3 regions of the Neobacillus sp. S1115 genome follow, and region 3 is predicted to be linked to each of the others. Evidence: a T-box and tRNA genes for the amino acid it is inferred to sense, from the RefSeq annotation. Region 3 holds a T-box; the other regions hold tRNA genes.
The links. The T-box of region 3 lies ahead of thrS (threonine--tRNA ligase). A T-box ahead of a tRNA ligase gene usually reads a tRNA of that ligase, here a tRNA-Thr.
Positions count from the first base shown of each region.

Region 1 (5,422 bases), 1.7 Mb from region 3:
ACTCCTTACGGAACACGATTTTGAGTCGTGCGCGTCTGCCAATTCCGCCACACCGGCATAATATGGAGGCGGCAACCGGATTCGAACCGGTGGTAAAGGTGTTGCAGACCTGTGCCTTACCACTTGGCTATGCCGCCATATTTTTGGAGCGGAAGACGGGATTCGAACCCGCGACCCCCACCTTGGCAAGGTGGTGTTCTACCACTGAACTACTTCCGCATATTGGCTGGGCTAGCAGGATTTGAACCTACGAATGACGGAGTCAAAGTCCGTTGCCTTACCGCTTGGCTATAGCCCAATAATGGAGCGGGTGATGGGAATCGAACCCACAACAACAGCTTGGAAGGCTGTGGTTTTACCACTAAACTACACCCGCAATAGATGGGGCGGCTGATGGGAATCGAACCCACGAATGTCGGAACCACAATCCGATGCGTTAACCACTTCGCCACAACCGCCGTGATGTTTTTAAAATAAAGGTGGCTCAGGACGGAATCGAACCGCCGACACAAGGATTTTCAGTCCTTTGCTCTACCGACTGAGCTACTGAGCCACTTTAGTGGCGGTCTGGACGGGACTCGAACCCGCGACCTCCTGCGTGACAGGCAGGCATTCTAACCAACTGAACTACCAGACCGAATTGCGGGGACAGGATTTGAACCTGTGACCTTCGGGTTATGAGCCCGACGAGCTACCGGACTGCTCCACCCCGCGATAATAAAAAAGTATTAAGTTTACGCCATGCTAAAAGCTAACGTAGGACTGTATCAATCTCAGAAAGCTTACTCAAGCAGCAGCTCGATTGATACAACTCGCAGACTATTCACAGAAGCAACGCTCGTTGCTCCACCCCGCGATAATAAGAAATATTTAGAAACGATATACATAAAGCTTACGTCTGACTGTATCAATCTTCAAAAGTATATTCAAAAAAGAGTTCAATTGATACACTCTAAAATAAATAACAGTCTTATGGCGGAGGAAGAGGGATTCGAACCCCCGCGCGGTTTAACCCACCTGTCGGTTTTCAAGACCGATCCCTTCAGCCGGACTTGGGTATTCCTCCGTAAAACATATTTGGTAGCGGCGGAGGGGATCGAACCCCCGACCTTACGGGTATGAACCGTACGCTCTAGCCAGCTGAGCTACACCGCCAACATTCATTTATAATATTCAATGGTGGAGCCTAGCGGGATCGAACCGCTGACCTCCTGCGTGCAAAGCAGGCGCTCTCCCAGCTGAGCTAAGGCCCCATAAGTTTTTAAAGAATGGTCGGGAAGACAGGATTCGAACCTGCGACCCCTTGGTCCCAAACCAAGTGCTCTACCAAGCTGAGCTACTTCCCGAATTATAAAATTTGATGGCGCGCCCGACAGGAGTCGAACCCATAACCTTCTGATCCGTAGTCAGACGCTCTATCCAATTGAGCTACGGGCGCATTATTTGTTAATTTGAAAAATTGGAGCCTACCACTGAACTACTTCCGCAAATAAATGGTGCGGGTGAAGGGAGTCGAACCCCCACGCCCGAAGGCGCCAGATCCTAAGTCTGGTGCGTCTGCCAATTCCGCCACACCCGCAAAAGTAGTAATTATTTGAAGTGGTGCCGGCTAAAGGACTTGAACCCTCAACCTACTGATTACAAGTCAGTTGCTCTACCAATTGAGCTAAGCCGGCATATATGGTGGAGGATGACGGGATCGAACCGCCGACCCTCTGCTTGTAAGGCAGATGCTCTCCCAGCTGAGCTAATCCTCCATTTATGTGGTGACCCCTACGGGATTCGAACCCGTGTTACCGCCGTGAAAGGGCGGTGTCTTAACCGCTTGACCAAGGGGCCATTTAGAAAAATTTTTATTATGGCGGAGAGCAAGGGATTTGAACCCTTGATACGCGGTTAACGTATACACGATTTCCAATCGTGCTCCTTCGGCCACTCGGACAGCTCTCCATAATATGAAAGAAGCGACAGTGAATATCTTCGCACATCTCTACTTTTATAACAATGACTAATTTCTTCCAAATTCATTATAGGGGAAGAAAAAAGACGAGAAAGTAAAATTTCTGTCTTAGCCCGGCAGCGTCCTACTCTCACAGGGGCTTTCGCCCCAACTACCATCGGCGCTGAGAAGCTTAACTTCCGTGTTCGGGATGGGAACGGGTGTGACCTTCTCGCCATTGCTACCGGACCTATTGAATCAGAGGTTTCATTCCCTCAAAACTAGATAACTCAGAAGAAGTTTTATAAGAACGAGTTGCCATTTTACATTGATGATTGTCTAGCTCCAGCGTCCAGCAACTAATGTCCTTCGGTCTTTTCCCTACGATAAGTCAACATCGATTCGCTTCGCTCATCGTGTTTCCTTTATCTCAGTCAAAGCCCTCCAGGCCATACGTTGCTAACCGGCCGCTTCCGCTTTTCGATTTTGGTTAAGTCCTCGATCGATTAGTATCAGTCAGCTCCACACGTCACCGCGCTTCCACCTCTGACCTATCAACCTGATCATCTTTCAGGGATCTTACTAGCTTGACGCTATGGGAAATCTCATCTCGAGGGGGGCTTCATGCTTAGATGCTTTCAGCACTTATCCCGTCCGCACATAGCTACCCAGCGATGCCTTTGGCAAGACAACTGGTACACCAGCGGTGCGTCCATCCCGGTCCTCTCGTACTAAGGACAGCTCCTCTCAAATTTCCTGCGCCCACGACGGATAGGGACCGAACTGTCTCACGACGTTCTGAACCCAGCTCGCGTACCGCTTTAATGGGCGAACAGCCCAACCCTTGGGACCGACTACAGCCCCAGGATGCGATGAGCCGACATCGAGGTGCCAAACCTCCCCGTCGATGTGGACTCTTGGGGGAGATAAGCCTGTTATCCCCAGGGTAGCTTTTATCCGTTGAGCGATGGCCCTTCCATGCGGAACCACCGGATCACTAAGCCCGACTTTCGTCCCTGCTCGACTTGTAGGTCTCGCAGTCAAGCTCCCTTGTGCCTTTACACTCTGCGAATGATTTCCAACCATTCTGAGGGAACCTTTGGGCGCCTCCGTTACACTTTAGGAGGCGACCGCCCCAGTCAAACTGCCCACCTGACACTGTCTCCCACCCCGATCAGGGGTGCGGGTTAGAATTTCAATACAGCCAGGGTAGTATCCCACCGACGCCTCCACCGAAGCTGGCGCTCCGGTTTCTCAGGCTCCTACCTATCCTGTACAAGCTGTACCAAAATTCAATATCAGGCTACAGTAAAGCTCCATGGGGTCTTTCCGTCCTGTCGCGGGTAACCTGCATCTTCACAGGTACTATAATTTCACCGAGTCTCTCGTTGAGACAGTGCCCAGATCGTTACGCCTTTCGTGCGGGTCGGAACTTACCCGACAAGGAATTTCGCTACCTTAGGACCGTTATAGTTACGGCCGCCGTTTACTGGGGCTTCGATTCAGAGCTTCGCTTAGCAGCTAACCCCTCCTCTTAACCTTCCAGCACCGGGCAGGCGTCAGCCCCTATACTTCGCCTTGCGGCTTTGCAGAGACCTGTGTTTTTGCTAAACAGTCGCCTGGGCCTATTCACTGCGGCTCTTCGGGGCTATTCACCCCAAAAAGCACCCCTTCTCCCGAAGTTACGGGGTCATTTTGCCGAGTTCCTTAACGAGAGTTCTCTCGCTCACCTTAGGATTCTCTCCTCGCCTACCTGTGTCGGTTTGCGGTACGGGCACCTTTTATCTCGCTAGAGGCTTTTCTTGGCAGTGTGGAATCAGGAACTTCGGTACTATAATTCCCTCGGCATCACAGCTCGAGCCTGTTCGGTGAACGGATTTTCCTATTCACCAGCCTAACTGCTTGCACGCACATATCCAGCAGTGCGCTTACCCTATCCTCCTGCGTCCCCCCATCACTCAAACGATAAAGAGGTGGTACAGGAATATCAACCTGTTGTCCATCGCCTACGCCTTTCGGCCTCGGCTTAGGTCCCGACTAACCCTGAGCGGACGAGCCTTCCTCAGGAAACCTTAGGCATACGGTGGATGAGATTCTCACTCATCTTTCGCTACTCATACCGGCATTCTCACTTCTAAGCGCTCCACCAGTCCTTACGGTCTAGCTTCAACGCCCTTAGAACGCTCTCCTACCGCGGACACCATAAGGTGTCCACCCACAGCTTCGGTGATACGTTTAGCCCCGGTACATTTTCGGCGCAGAGTCACTCGACCAGTGAGCTATTACGCACTCTTTAAATGGTGGCTGCTTCTAAGCCAACATCCTGGTTGTCTAAGCAACTCCACATCCTTTTCCACTTAACGTATACTTTGGGACCTTAGCTGGTGGTCTGGGCTGTTTCCCTTTTGACTACGGATCTTATCACTCGCAGTCTGACTCCCACGGATAAGTCATTGGCATTCGGAGTTTGTCTGAATTCGGTAACCCGATGAGGGCCCCTAGTCCAAACAGTGCTCTACCTCCAAGACTCTAACTACGTGAGGCTAGCCCTAAAGCTATTTCGGAGAGAACCAGCTATCTCCAAGTTCGATTGGAATTTCTCCGCTACCCACACCTCATCCCCGCACTTTTCAACGTGCGTGGGTTCGGGCCTCCATCCAGTGTTACCTGGACTTCACCCTGGACATGGGTAGATCACCTGGTTTCGGGTCTACGACTACATACTAATTCGCCCTATTCAGACTCGCTTTCGCTGCGGCTCCGTCTCTTCAACTTAACCTCGCATGCAATCGTAACTCGCCGGTTCATTCTACAAAAGGCACGCCATCACCCATGAACGGGCTCTGACTACTTGTAGGCACACGGTTTCAGGATCTCTTTCACTCCCCTTCCGGGGTGCTTTTCACCTTTCCCTCACGGTACTGGTTCACTATCGGTCACTAGGGAGTATTTAGCCTTGGGAGATGGTCCTCCCTGCTTCCGACCGGATTTCACGTGTCCGGCCGTACTCAGGATCCACTCAGGAGGGAACGAAGTTTCAACTACAGGGCTTTTACCTTCTATGGCCGGCCTTTCCAGACCGCTTCATCTACCCCGTTCCTTTGTAACTCCATGTTGAGTGTCCTACAACCCCGAAAGGCAAGCCTTTCGGTTTGGGCTGTTCCCGTTTCGCTCGCCGCTACTCAGGGAATCGCGTTTGCTTTCTCTTCCTCCGGGTACTTAGATGTTTCAGTTCCCCGGGTCTGCCTTCAATACCCTATGTATTCAGGTAAAGATACTGTTCCATTACGAACAGTGGGTTTCCCCATTCGGAAATCTCCGGATCTGCGCTTACTTACAGCTCCCCGAAGCATATCGGTGTTAGTCCCGTCCTTCATCGGCTCCTAGTGCCAAGGCATTCACCGTGCGCCCTTTCTAACTTAACCTAAAAGGTTTTACTTACTCTTAAAAATAAGAGAGAAAAACTAAAATGGCGATTACTCG
Region 1 covers NZ_AP038275.1:3,174,641-3,180,062, forward strand. Annotated here, with positions in the region: tRNA gene ACZ5B7_RS15350 (tRNA-Leu) at 1-57, opposite strand, end outside; tRNA gene ACZ5B7_RS15355 (tRNA-Cys) at 64-137, opposite strand; tRNA gene ACZ5B7_RS15360 (tRNA-Gly) at 145-219, opposite strand; tRNA gene ACZ5B7_RS15365 (tRNA-Gln) at 224-298, opposite strand; tRNA gene ACZ5B7_RS15370 (tRNA-Gly) at 303-376, opposite strand; tRNA gene ACZ5B7_RS15375 (tRNA-His) at 383-458, opposite strand; tRNA gene ACZ5B7_RS15380 (tRNA-Phe) at 481-553, opposite strand; tRNA gene ACZ5B7_RS15385 (tRNA-Asp) at 561-637, opposite strand; tRNA gene ACZ5B7_RS15390 (tRNA-Met) at 641-714, opposite strand; tRNA gene ACZ5B7_RS15395 (tRNA-Ser) at 974-1,066, opposite strand; tRNA gene ACZ5B7_RS15400 (tRNA-Met) at 1,079-1,155, opposite strand; tRNA gene ACZ5B7_RS15405 (tRNA-Ala) at 1,178-1,253, opposite strand; tRNA gene ACZ5B7_RS15410 (tRNA-Pro) at 1,270-1,346, opposite strand; tRNA gene ACZ5B7_RS15415 (tRNA-Arg) at 1,362-1,438, opposite strand; tRNA gene ACZ5B7_RS15420 (tRNA-Leu) at 1,495-1,579, opposite strand; tRNA gene ACZ5B7_RS15425 (tRNA-Thr) at 1,601-1,676, opposite strand; tRNA gene ACZ5B7_RS15430 (tRNA-Val) at 1,682-1,757, opposite strand; tRNA gene ACZ5B7_RS15435 (tRNA-Glu) at 1,765-1,839, opposite strand; tRNA gene ACZ5B7_RS15440 (tRNA-Ser) at 1,860-1,950, opposite strand; rRNA gene rrf (5S ribosomal RNA) at 2,072-2,188, opposite strand; rRNA gene ACZ5B7_RS15450 (23S ribosomal RNA) at 2,426-5,364, opposite strand.
Region 1: it has a tRNA-Thr gene. The T-box ahead of thrS (threonine--tRNA ligase) is inferred to sense a tRNA for this amino acid. The anticodon was not compared.

Region 2 (5,422 bases), 150 kb from region 3:
CACGGTGAATGCCTTGGCACTAGGAGCCGATGAAGGACGGGACTAACACCGATATGCTTCGGGGAGCTGTAAGTAAGCGCCGATCCGGAGATTTCCGAATGGGGAAACCCACTGTTCGTAATGGAGCAGTATCTTTACCTGAATACATAGGGTATTGAAGGCAGACCCGGGGAACTGAAACATCTAAGTACCCGGAGGAAGAGAAAGCAAACGCGATTCCCTGAGTAGCGGCGAGCGAAACGGGAACAGCCCAAACCGAAAGGCTTGCCTTTCGGGGTTGTAGGACACTCAACATGGAGTTACAAAGGAACGGGGTAGATGAAGCGGTCTGGAAAGGCCGGCCATAGAAGGTAAAAGCCCTGTAGTCGAAACTTCGTTCCCTCCTGAGTGGATCCTGAGTACGGCCGGACACGTGAAATCCGGTCGGAAGCAGGGAGGACCATCTCCCAAGGCTAAATACTCCCTAGTGACCGATAGTGAACCAGTACCGTGAGGGAAAGGTGAAAAGCACCCCGGAAGGGGAGTGAAAGAGATCCTGAAACCGTGTGCCTACAAGTAGTCAGAGCCCGTTCATGGGTGATGGCGTGCCTTTTGTAGAATGAACCGGCGAGTTACGATTGCATGCGAGGTTAAGTTGAAGAGACGGAGCCGCAGCGAAAGCGAGTCTGAATAGGGCGAATTAGTATGTAGTCGTAGACCCGAAACCAGGTGATCTACCCATGTCCAGGGTGAAGTCCAGGTAACACTGGATGGAGGCCCGAACCCACGCACGTTGAAAAGTGCGGGGATGAGGTGTGGGTAGCGGAGAAATTCCAATCGAACTTGGAGATAGCTGGTTCTCTCCGAAATAGCTTTAGGGCTAGCCTCACGTAGTTAGAGTCTTGGAGGTAGAGCACTGTTTGGACTAGGGGCCCTCATCGGGTTACCGAATTCAGACAAACTCCGAATGCCAATGACTTATCCGTGGGAGTCAGACTGCGAGTGATAAGATCCGTAGTCAAAAGGGAAACAGCCCAGACCACCAGCTAAGGTCCCAAAGTATACGTTAAGTGGAAAAGGATGTGGAGTTGCTTAGACAACCAGGATGTTGGCTTAGAAGCAGCCACCATTTAAAGAGTGCGTAATAGCTCACTGGTCGAGTGACTCTGCGCCGAAAATGTACCGGGGCTAAACGTATCACCGAAGCTGTGGGTGGACACCTTGTGGTGTCCGCGGTAGGAGAGCGTTCTAAGGGCGTTGAAGCTAGACCGTAAGGACTGGTGGAGCGCTTAGAAGTGAGAATGCCGGTATGAGTAGCGAAAGATGAGTGAGAATCTCATCCACCGTATGCCTAAGGTTTCCTGAGGAAGGCTCGTCCGCTCAGGGTTAGTCGGGACCTAAGCCGAGGCCGAAAGGCGTAGGCGATGGACAACAGGTTGATATTCCTGTACCACCTCTTTATCGTTTGAGTGATGGGGGGACGCAGGAGGATAGGGTAAGCGCACTGCTGGATATGTGCGTGCAAGCAGTTAGGCTGGCAAGTAGGAAAATCCGCTTGCCATAAGGCTGAGCTGTGATGCCGAGGGAATTATAGTACCGAAGTTCCTGATTCCACACTGCCAAGAAAAGCCTCTAGCGAGATAAAAGGTGCCCGTACCGCAAACCGACACAGGTAGGCGAGGAGAGAATCCTAAGGTGAGCGAGAGAACTCTCGTTAAGGAACTCGGCAAAATGACCCCGTAACTTCGGGAGAAGGGGTGCTTTTTGGGGTGAATAGCCCCGAAGAGCCGCAGTGAATAGGCCCAGGCGACTGTTTAGCAAAAACACAGGTCTCTGCAAAGCCGCAAGGCGAAGTATAGGGGCTGACGCCTGCCCGGTGCTGGAAGGTTAAGAGGAGGGGTTAGCGCAAGCGAAGCTCTGAATCGAAGCCCCAGTAAACGGCGGCCGTAACTATAACGGTCCTAAGGTAGCGAAATTCCTTGTCGGGTAAGTTCCGACCCGCACGAAAGGCGTAACGATCTGGGCACTGTCTCAACGAGAGACTCGGTGAAATTATAGTACCTGTGAAGATGCAGGTTACCCGCGACAGGACGGAAAGACCCCATGGAGCTTTACTGTAGCCTGATATTGAATTTTGGTACAGCTTGTACAGGATAGGTAGGAGCCTGAGAAGCCGGAGCGCCAGCTTCGGTGGAGGCGTCGGTGGGATACTACCCTGGCTGTATTGAAATTCTAACCCGCACCCCTGATCGGGGTGGGAGACAGTGTCAGGTGGGCAGTTTGACTGGGGCGGTCGCCTCCTAAAGTGTAACGGAGGCGCCCAAAGGTTCCCTCAGAATGGTTGGAAATCATTCGCAGAGTGTAAAGGCACAAGGGAGCTTGACTGCGAGACCTACAAGTCGAGCAGGGACGAAAGTCGGGCTTAGTGATCCGGTGGTTCCGCATGGAAGGGCCATCGCTCAACGGATAAAAGCTACCCTGGGGATAACAGGCTTATCTCCCCCAAGAGTCCACATCGACGGGGAGGTTTGGCACCTCGATGTCGGCTCATCGCATCCTGGGGCTGTAGTCGGTCCCAAGGGTTGGGCTGTTCGCCCATTAAAGCGGTACGCGAGCTGGGTTCAGAACGTCGTGAGACAGTTCGGTCCCTATCCGTCGTGGGCGCAGGAAATTTGAGAGGAGCTGTCCTTAGTACGAGAGGACCGGGATGGACGCACCGCTGGTGTACCAGTTGTCTTGCCAAAGGCATCGCTGGGTAGCTATGTGCGGACGGGATAAGTGCTGAAAGCATCTAAGCATGAAGCCCCCCTCGAGATGAGATTTCCCATAGCGTCAAGCTAGTAAGATCCCTGAAAGATGATCAGGTTGATAGGTCAGAGGTGGAAGCGCGGTGACGTGTGGAGCTGACTGATACTAATCGATCGAGGACTTAACCAAGTCATGTTTTTAGGTGAACTCGTTCTTATTAACTTCTTCTGCATTATCTAGTTTTGAGGGAATGAAAAATTTTAAATTTCCTCTTGCAAAATATGAAATAGACATTATAATAAAATAGTGTCTGATAAATGGTCTGGTAGTAATGGCGAGAAGGTCACACCCGTTCCCATCCCGAACACGGAAGTTAAGCTTCTCAGCGCCGATGGTAGTTGGGACGCAAGTCCCTGTGAGAGTAGGACGCTGCCAGGCTGTTAAATGGAGGATTAGCTCAGCTGGGAGAGCATCTGCCTTACAAGCAGAGGGTCGGCGGTTCGATCCCGTCATCCTCCACCATAATAATTTAATTATCATTTTGCCGGCTTAGCTCAATTGGTAGAGCAACTGACTTGTAATCAGTAGGTTGAGGGTTCAAGTCCTTTAGCCGGCACCTTGAGCCATTAGCTCAGTCGGTAGAGCATCTGACTTTTAATCAGAGGGTCGAAGGTTCGAGTCCTTCATGGCTCACCATTTAAATATGCGGGTGTGGCGGAATTGGCAGACGCACCAGACTTAGGATCTGGCGCCGCAAGGCGTGGGGGTTCGACTCCCTTCACCCGCACCATTTATATATTGCGGAAGTAGTTCAGTGGTAGAACACCACCTTGCCAAGGTGGGGGTCGCGGGTTCGAATCCCGTCTTCCGCTCCAAAATTGCCGGGGTGGCGGAACTGGCAGACGCACAGGACTTAAAATCCTGCGGTAGGTGACTACCGTACCGGTTCGATTCCGGTCCTCGGCACCATTTAAAATCAAGATGCGCCCGTAGCTCAATTGGATAGAGCGTCTGACTACGGATCAGAAGGTTATGGGTTCGACTCCTGTCGGGCGCGCCATTTAAATTTAATAGTACGGGAAATAGCTCAGCTTGGTAGAGCACTTGGTTTGGGACCAAGGGGTCGCAGGTTCGAATCCTGTTTTCCCGACCATTCTCACTAAATTCAATGGGGCCTTAGCTCAGCTGGGAGAGCGCCTGCTTTGCACGCAGGAGGTCAGCGGTTCGATCCCGCTAGGCTCCACCATTTAATTTTAATATGTAATTTGGCGGTGTAGCTCAGCTGGCTAGAGCGTACGGTTCATACCCGTAAGGTCGGGGGTTCGATCCCCTCCGCCGCTACCAAGATTATTAGGACCTTTAGCTCAGCTGGTTAGAGCAACGAGCAAGGCTCCGCTGAATATGCTACGAGTTGTACCCATCGAGCTGCTGCTTGAATTTGCTTTCTGAGATGGGGACAGACGGGTTTTAACCATATAGGTTAAAGAACTTTAACTTGGACCTTTAGCTCAGCTGGTTAGAGCAGACGGCTCATAACCGTCCGGTCGTAGGTTCGAGTCCTACAAGGTCCACCATTAGTTTCATATTTTATGGAGGAATACCCAAGTTTGGCTGAAGGGATCGGTCTTGAAAACCGACAGGCGGGTTAAACCGCGCGGGGGTTCGAATCCCTCTTCCTCCGCCATAAAACATTTTATACTTTTTATTATCGCGGGGTGGAGCAGTCCGGTAGCTCGTCGGGCTCATAACCCGAAGGTCGCAGGTTCAAATCCTGCCCCCGCAATCCGGTCTGGTAGTTCAGTTGGTTAGAATGCCTGCCTGTCACGCAGGAGGTCGCGGGTTCGAGTCCCGTCCAGACCGCCACTAAAGTGGCTCAGTAGCTCAGTCGGTAGAGCAAAGGACTGAAAATCCTTGTGTCGGCGGTTCGATTCCGTCCTGAGCCACCTTTATTTTTAAAAACATCACGGCGGTTGTGGCGAAGTGGTTAACGCATCGGATTGTGGTTCCGACATTCGTGGGTTCGATTCCCATCAGCCGCCCCATTATAATGCGGGTGTAGTTTAGTGGTAAAACCACAGCCTTCCAAGCTGTTGTTGTGGGTTCGATTCCCATCACCCGCTCCATTATGGGCCTATAGCTCAGCTGGTTAGAGCGCACGCCTGATAAGCGTGAGGTCGATGGTTCGAGTCCATTTAGGCCCACCATAGTATTATTCCGCAGTAGCTCAGTGGTAGAGCTATCGGCTGTTAACCGATCGGTCGTAGGTTCGAGTCCTACCTGCGGAGCCATATAGAGAAGTACCCAAGTGGCTCAAGGGGCTCCCCTGCTAAGGGAGTAGGTCGCGTAAGCGGCGCGAGGGTTCGAATCCCTTCTTCTCTGCCATTTGGCCCCTTGGTCAAGCGGTTAAGACACCGCCCTTTCACGGCGGTAACACGGGTTCGAATCCCGTAGGGGTCATACGAAAAAGCTGATGACAATATGTCATCAGCTTTTTTGTTGTTTTTGAACATGCAAATCATTATATTAATATAACCTCTTTGCTATCTCTGCAATGCAATAAAGTGTTGAAATCGCTTGCAAGACTTCAATTTTCCGCAAATAAAGTTATCTATTTTTTCAAAAATTGAATAACTTTTCAAACTACTTTAACAAAAAAATCACAAAAAAACTTAATAGATTCCTGTCGAAACACGAG
Region 2 covers NZ_AP038275.1:5,036,124-5,041,545, reverse strand. Annotated here, with positions in the region: rRNA gene ACZ5B7_RS24770 (23S ribosomal RNA) at 1-2,916, shown strand, start outside; rRNA gene rrf (5S ribosomal RNA) at 3,049-3,165, shown strand; tRNA gene ACZ5B7_RS24760 (tRNA-Val) at 3,174-3,249, shown strand; tRNA gene ACZ5B7_RS24755 (tRNA-Thr) at 3,271-3,343, shown strand; tRNA gene ACZ5B7_RS24750 (tRNA-Lys) at 3,348-3,423, shown strand; tRNA gene ACZ5B7_RS24745 (tRNA-Leu) at 3,433-3,517, shown strand; tRNA gene ACZ5B7_RS24740 (tRNA-Gly) at 3,528-3,602, shown strand; tRNA gene ACZ5B7_RS24735 (tRNA-Leu) at 3,608-3,696, shown strand; tRNA gene ACZ5B7_RS24730 (tRNA-Arg) at 3,711-3,787, shown strand; tRNA gene ACZ5B7_RS24725 (tRNA-Pro) at 3,804-3,880, shown strand; tRNA gene ACZ5B7_RS24720 (tRNA-Ala) at 3,898-3,973, shown strand; tRNA gene ACZ5B7_RS24715 (tRNA-Met) at 3,995-4,071, shown strand; tRNA gene ACZ5B7_RS24710 (tRNA-Ile) at 4,225-4,301, shown strand; tRNA gene ACZ5B7_RS24705 (tRNA-Ser) at 4,319-4,411, shown strand; tRNA gene ACZ5B7_RS24700 (tRNA-Met) at 4,437-4,510, shown strand; tRNA gene ACZ5B7_RS24695 (tRNA-Asp) at 4,514-4,590, shown strand; tRNA gene ACZ5B7_RS24690 (tRNA-Phe) at 4,598-4,670, shown strand; tRNA gene ACZ5B7_RS24685 (tRNA-His) at 4,694-4,769, shown strand; tRNA gene ACZ5B7_RS24680 (tRNA-Gly) at 4,777-4,850, shown strand; tRNA gene ACZ5B7_RS24675 (tRNA-Ile) at 4,855-4,931, shown strand; tRNA gene ACZ5B7_RS24670 (tRNA-Asn) at 4,941-5,015, shown strand; tRNA gene ACZ5B7_RS24665 (tRNA-Ser) at 5,019-5,109, shown strand; tRNA gene ACZ5B7_RS24660 (tRNA-Glu) at 5,113-5,184, shown strand.
Region 2: it has a tRNA-Thr gene. The T-box ahead of thrS (threonine--tRNA ligase) is inferred to sense a tRNA for this amino acid. The anticodon was not compared.

Region 3 (5,422 bases):
CTAACCTGCTTAATCGCCAATTTAATGTTGAAAAGCCCAACCGAGCATGGGTAACTGACATTACGTACATTTGGACGCTTGAAGGCTGGGTTTATTTATCATCCGTTATGGATCTATTCTCAAGAAAAATCGTAGGCTGGAGTATGGCTTCACATATGAAAAAGGAGCTATCCATACAAGCATTAAATATGGCGATTGTTACAAGGCAGCCTAGTGAAGGGTTAATCCATCATTCGGACCGTGGGTCCCAGTATTGTTCAAATGATTATATCGACATCCTGAAAGGGAAAAACATGCATATCAGTATGAGCAGAAAGGGCGATCCTTACGACAATGCATGTATTGAGTCTTTTCATGCCACAATCAAGAAAGACTTGATCTACAGAAGACGCTTTAAGACCAGGGCTGAAGCCGTAAAAGCCATTAATCATTATTTAAATAGTTTTTATAATGAAAAACGAAAACACTCTACTTTAGGGCACAATTCACCGAATCAATTCGAGAGAAACCACCGGCAAGATGAAGTTGCATATACCTCATAATATAGCCATTTGGTGTTAGGAAATGAGCAGTCATGCTTTTCGACTGATCATTTCTAATACCGTACCAAACGAAGTGCGGTAGTGGTTTGGTTTCTAAAAGTCTTAAATTTTACTGTCCACTTTCTTGACAGAAGACCAATCGGGATTAGTTCAAATACTTTTTATGAGTAAGTCCGGGACAATTTTGTCCGAAGGTTACCCAGGTTCGGACACTTCCGCCTCTTTTTTAACTGGTTTTGTCCGATGGTTACTCAGGTTCGGACACTTCCATCGCTTTTTTAACCGGTTTTGTCCGATGGTTGCCCGGGTTCGGACACTTTCATCGCTTTTTCAATCGGTTTTGTCCGAAGTTTACCCGGGTTCGGACACTTCCATCGCTTTTTCAACTGGTTTTGTCCGAAGTTTACCCGGGTTCGGACACTTTCATCGCTTTTTCAACCGGTTTTGTCCGAAGTTTACCCGGGTTCGGACACTTCCATCGCTTTTTCAATCGTTTTTGTCCGAAGGTTGCCCGGGTTCGGACACTTTCATCTCTTTTTCTATCGATTTTGTCCGAAGGTTACGCTGATTCGGACACTTCCGTCTCTATTTCAAGCAGTTTTGTCCTTAAAAAACCAAAAAGGGAGATTGCTCTCCCCTCCTAAAATTATTTCTGCACTTCCGCCTTCAACCCAGCAAGAAACTCCTCAAACGCCTTAGTCTCAGACTTCTGCTCGCCATATTTACGTACGTTAACAGCGTTTTCCTCGACTTCCTTGTCGCCGACAACCAGCATATAAGGGATTTTTTGCATTTGCGCTTCGCGGATCTTATAGCCGATTTTTTCATCACGGCCGTCCAATTCAACGCGGAAGCCTGCAGCCTTAAGCTGTTCCTGTACCTTTCGGGCATAATCAAAATGCGCTTCTGGCGAAACAGGAATCACTTGAACCTGTACAGGCGCCAGCCAAGTTGGGAATGCGCCCTTGTATTCTTCAATCAAGTAAGCAACAAACCGTTCCATAGTAGAAACGACACCGCGGTGGATAACAACTGGGCGGTGCTGCTTGCCATCTTCACCAACATAAGTTAAATCAAAACGTTCAGGCAGCAAGAAATCCAATTGCACAGTCGACAATGTTTCGTCCTTACCTAAAGCTGTTCTGACTTGAACATCCAATTTAGGACCGTAGAATGCCGCTTCTCCTTCAGCTTCGAAATAATCAAGGCCAAGGTCATCCATCGCTTCTTTTAACATGCTTTGTGCTTTTTCCCACATCGCATCGTCATCGAAGTACTTTTCCTTATCTTGAGGATCACGATACGATAATCGGAATGAATATTCCTTAATATCGAAATCTTTATAAACCTCTAGAATCAGCCGAACAACGCGCTGGAATTCTTCCTTAATTTGATCCGGACGAACAAAGATATGCGCATCGTTCAAAGTCATCCCTCGGACACGCTGTAATCCGGATAAAGCACCAGACATTTCATAACGGTGCATTGTTCCTAACTCAGCAATCCGAATTGGAAGCTCACGGTAGCTGTGCATCGCATTTTTGTACACCATCATATGGTGTGGGCAGTTCATCGGGCGGAGCACTAATTGCTCATTGTCCATTTCCATTACCGGGAACATATCTTCATGGTAATGATCCCAGTGGCCGGAAGTTTTATATAACTCCACGTTTGCCATAATCGGTGTATAAACATGGTCATAGCCTAGGCTGACCTCTTTGTCCACGATATAGCGCTCAACGATACGACGGATTGTTGCACCCTTTGGCAGCCAAAGCGGCAACCCTTGCCCTACCTTTTGAGAATTAGTAAATAAGTTAAGCTCCTTACCAAGCTTGCGGTGGTCACGCTCTTTTGCTTCTTCAAGCAAACGAAGATGTTCAGCCAACTCTTCCTTTTTGAAAAAGGCAGTGCCGTATACGCGTTGCAGCATTTTGTTATTGCTGTCGCCGCGCCAGTAGGCACCCGCAATGCTTAACAGCTTAAATTCTTTAATTTTTCCAGTTGATGGAACATGGATACCGCGGCATAGGTCGAAGAAATCCCCCTGCTCATAAATCGTTACTTGTTCATCATCAGGAATAGCTTCAATCAACTCAAGCTTATACTCATCGTCGATTTCTTTAAAAAGCTGAACCGCTTCGGAACGGCTGACTTCTTTGCGGACAACTTCAATGTTCTCGCTAACGATTTTCGCCATTTCCTTTTCGATTTTAGGAAGGTCTTCAGGTGTCAGAGATTCCTCTAAATCCATATCGTAATAAAATCCGCCTTCAATAACCGGGCCGACACCAAGCTTCGCTCCCGGGTACAAACGCTTAACAGCCTGTGCCATTAAGTGGGCAGTACTGTGGCGCAATACCTCAAGGGCATCCTTAGATTCTGGTGTCACGATTTCTATTGAACCGTCTTCTTGAATTGGACGGCGAAGATCATACATTTGACCGTTTAGTTTGCCGGCAATAGCCTTTTTCTTCAGACCAGGGCTGATGGATGCCGCAATATCTTCTGTTGTCGTTCCTTTTGGGAACTCCTTTACTGCCCCATCAGGAAATGCAATTTTTACAACATCTGACATCATCAATTCCTCCTTATAAAATAAAAAATAAAAAACCCGTCCCTAGGAATAGGGACGAGTTTTGATTAACACGTGGTTCCACCCAATTTTTCATTTTCAGAAGCTGCCAACAGGGCATACTGAAAATGACTTTAGGTCAGGGTAACGGCTGATTGCCGTCAACAATTACTAGCTTCATGAGAAAATGAAGTGTTCACTGGTGAAGTTTAAAGGTGGTAAGTATTTCTTTCGTGTTAGGAGGCTTTCAGCCGCGTCCTCCCTCTCTAAAAACCGTAAAAAAATACTGTTGTCCTTATCATTACATTTACTATGATATAAGCTATGTACGTTATTATAATGATTTAGTTTTAAAAAATCAACTTCATAAAACAAATTATTTTAACAATTTGTATTTTTTATCCATGGTTTTCGGAGGAAGTTGCTTTTCCTACCCAATTTTTCACTTCCCGAAGCGCCTCGAATTGCCTGAGCTTCACTCTTTCCTCAAAAATATTCTTAATTGTTCTGACAAGCGGGGCCTCCGGATCATTTGTATAAAGAAAAATAGATGTCGGCGCCAAAGATAATAGCGGGGCAATCGAGGCCGAATCGACGTAAACTGGATGATTCACCAACAGCTTTCGGTCTATCAGACGTATCAATTCGCTTCGTTTCATTTCTTCAAAATGTTCATTGTAAAAGGTGATTTCATCATCAAATAATAGATGGAGCACATCAATTTTCGGCTCCCGATTTGCCAAAAAATCTCTCAGCATATTCACAAACATTTGGTATTCCTGCTCCATTTTATATTCATCAATTGAAAGCTCCACATAGCTTTCAAGGAGCTGAAGATACGAGCGCAACCTAAATTTCGCAAACGAATCAAACGAGAACGAAATATTTTCCTGAAAAACATGATGAATGGCTTCCTTAATATTAGGTTCCTCATTATTTTCCTGTAAAAAAGAAGACAGTTCAAAGCGATGCCCTTCTAAAATGGAATAAAGAATCTCCAAAATTTGCTGCCGTTCTTCCAGGTCTTCGTAAAAAAATTGCTGCTCCAAAATATCCATAAACCAGTCATCGCGTTTAATACATGTAATAAACTCATAAAAAGCGTCTTTAACCTTGGCAAATAAATGGTCAGAACAAGAGCCATCCATTATTTTCACTATATGTCGATCTTCAAAAAGAAGAATATTTTCATAATCAAGAAGATTATTTAATACTTTTTGCAAATGATTATAAAAACGGATTGCATCCATCTTATTTTGGAAGATGATTTCTGCCAACCAAATCCCCCCTAAAAACCGAATCTCTGTTTTAATATATATGGGGGACTTGGCCAAAATAGAAGTTTTAAAAGTGCAAAAAAGGACTCCGGCGAATACCGGAATCCCTTGTAACATTAATTTCTGCGGTTGGAACCGCCCACCATTACGGGTTCGCTCAAAGAACGAATTCGCTCCATTATGCGGCGGGCCTTCATTTTTTCCTCTTCGCCGCGTTGGCTGTAGGTTAAATGGTGCTCGAGCCCTTGAAAATCAAAATTAGAAGTAAAGAAGGTCGGCAGGCTCTCAAGCATGCGAAATTGCAGGATTGGTCCAAGAACTTCATCGCGCGTCCAGCTGGACATCGCTTCAGCACCAATATCATCAAGCATTAAAATCGGCTCTTTTTTTAACGCATCGATTTTTTCGTTTAAAGTCGAATCGGCGATGGAGCTTTTCATCTCCCGCAGCAACTCCGGAACATAGACAACCATCGAAGAAATCTGCTTTTTGGCAAGTTTATTGGCAATGGCACCTAATAAATAGGACTTTCCAACACCAAACTTCCCGTAAAAATAAAGTCCCTTCACCGGCTTGCCCTGCTCATATTTCAGTAAAAAAGCGGCAGCTTTCTGAACGGCATCGATCCGTTCCTCATCATGTTCAAGTTCCTCGAACGAGGCATTCAGGATATCCTTTGGCACATGTAAACTTTTAATGAGTTTCTCATTTTTCCTCTTCTCATCTTCCATAATTTTTCGCGGACAGCGGTCATACCGCAAATCGATGGAACTCCTCGTTAAAATTAATTCAGGATGATACCCCTTCATCATGTTGGTACATGCCTCAAGACTTTCACACTTGTGACAGTACCTGCTTTGCTGCGTATATTCATAAAGCTTCATCAGGCTTTTCTCAATAATCTCCTCCGTGAGGTCCTGCTGATGCTTCCTTAAAAAATCCCTGACATCAGGATTGGCCAATGTGTCCTCACGCATTTGCGCAAATCGTTTTTGAAAATTCTCATGTGAGGCTAACCGTTTTAGAGT
Region 3 covers NZ_AP038275.1:4,883,185-4,888,606, forward strand. Annotated here, with positions in the region: gene ACZ5B7_RS23920 (IS3 family transposase) at 1-542, shown strand, start outside; gene thrS (threonine--tRNA ligase) at 1,189-3,120, opposite strand; T-box leader at 3,168-3,428, opposite strand; gene ACZ5B7_RS23930 (putative sporulation protein YtxC) at 3,516-4,394, opposite strand; gene dnaI (primosomal protein DnaI) at 4,511-5,422, opposite strand, start outside.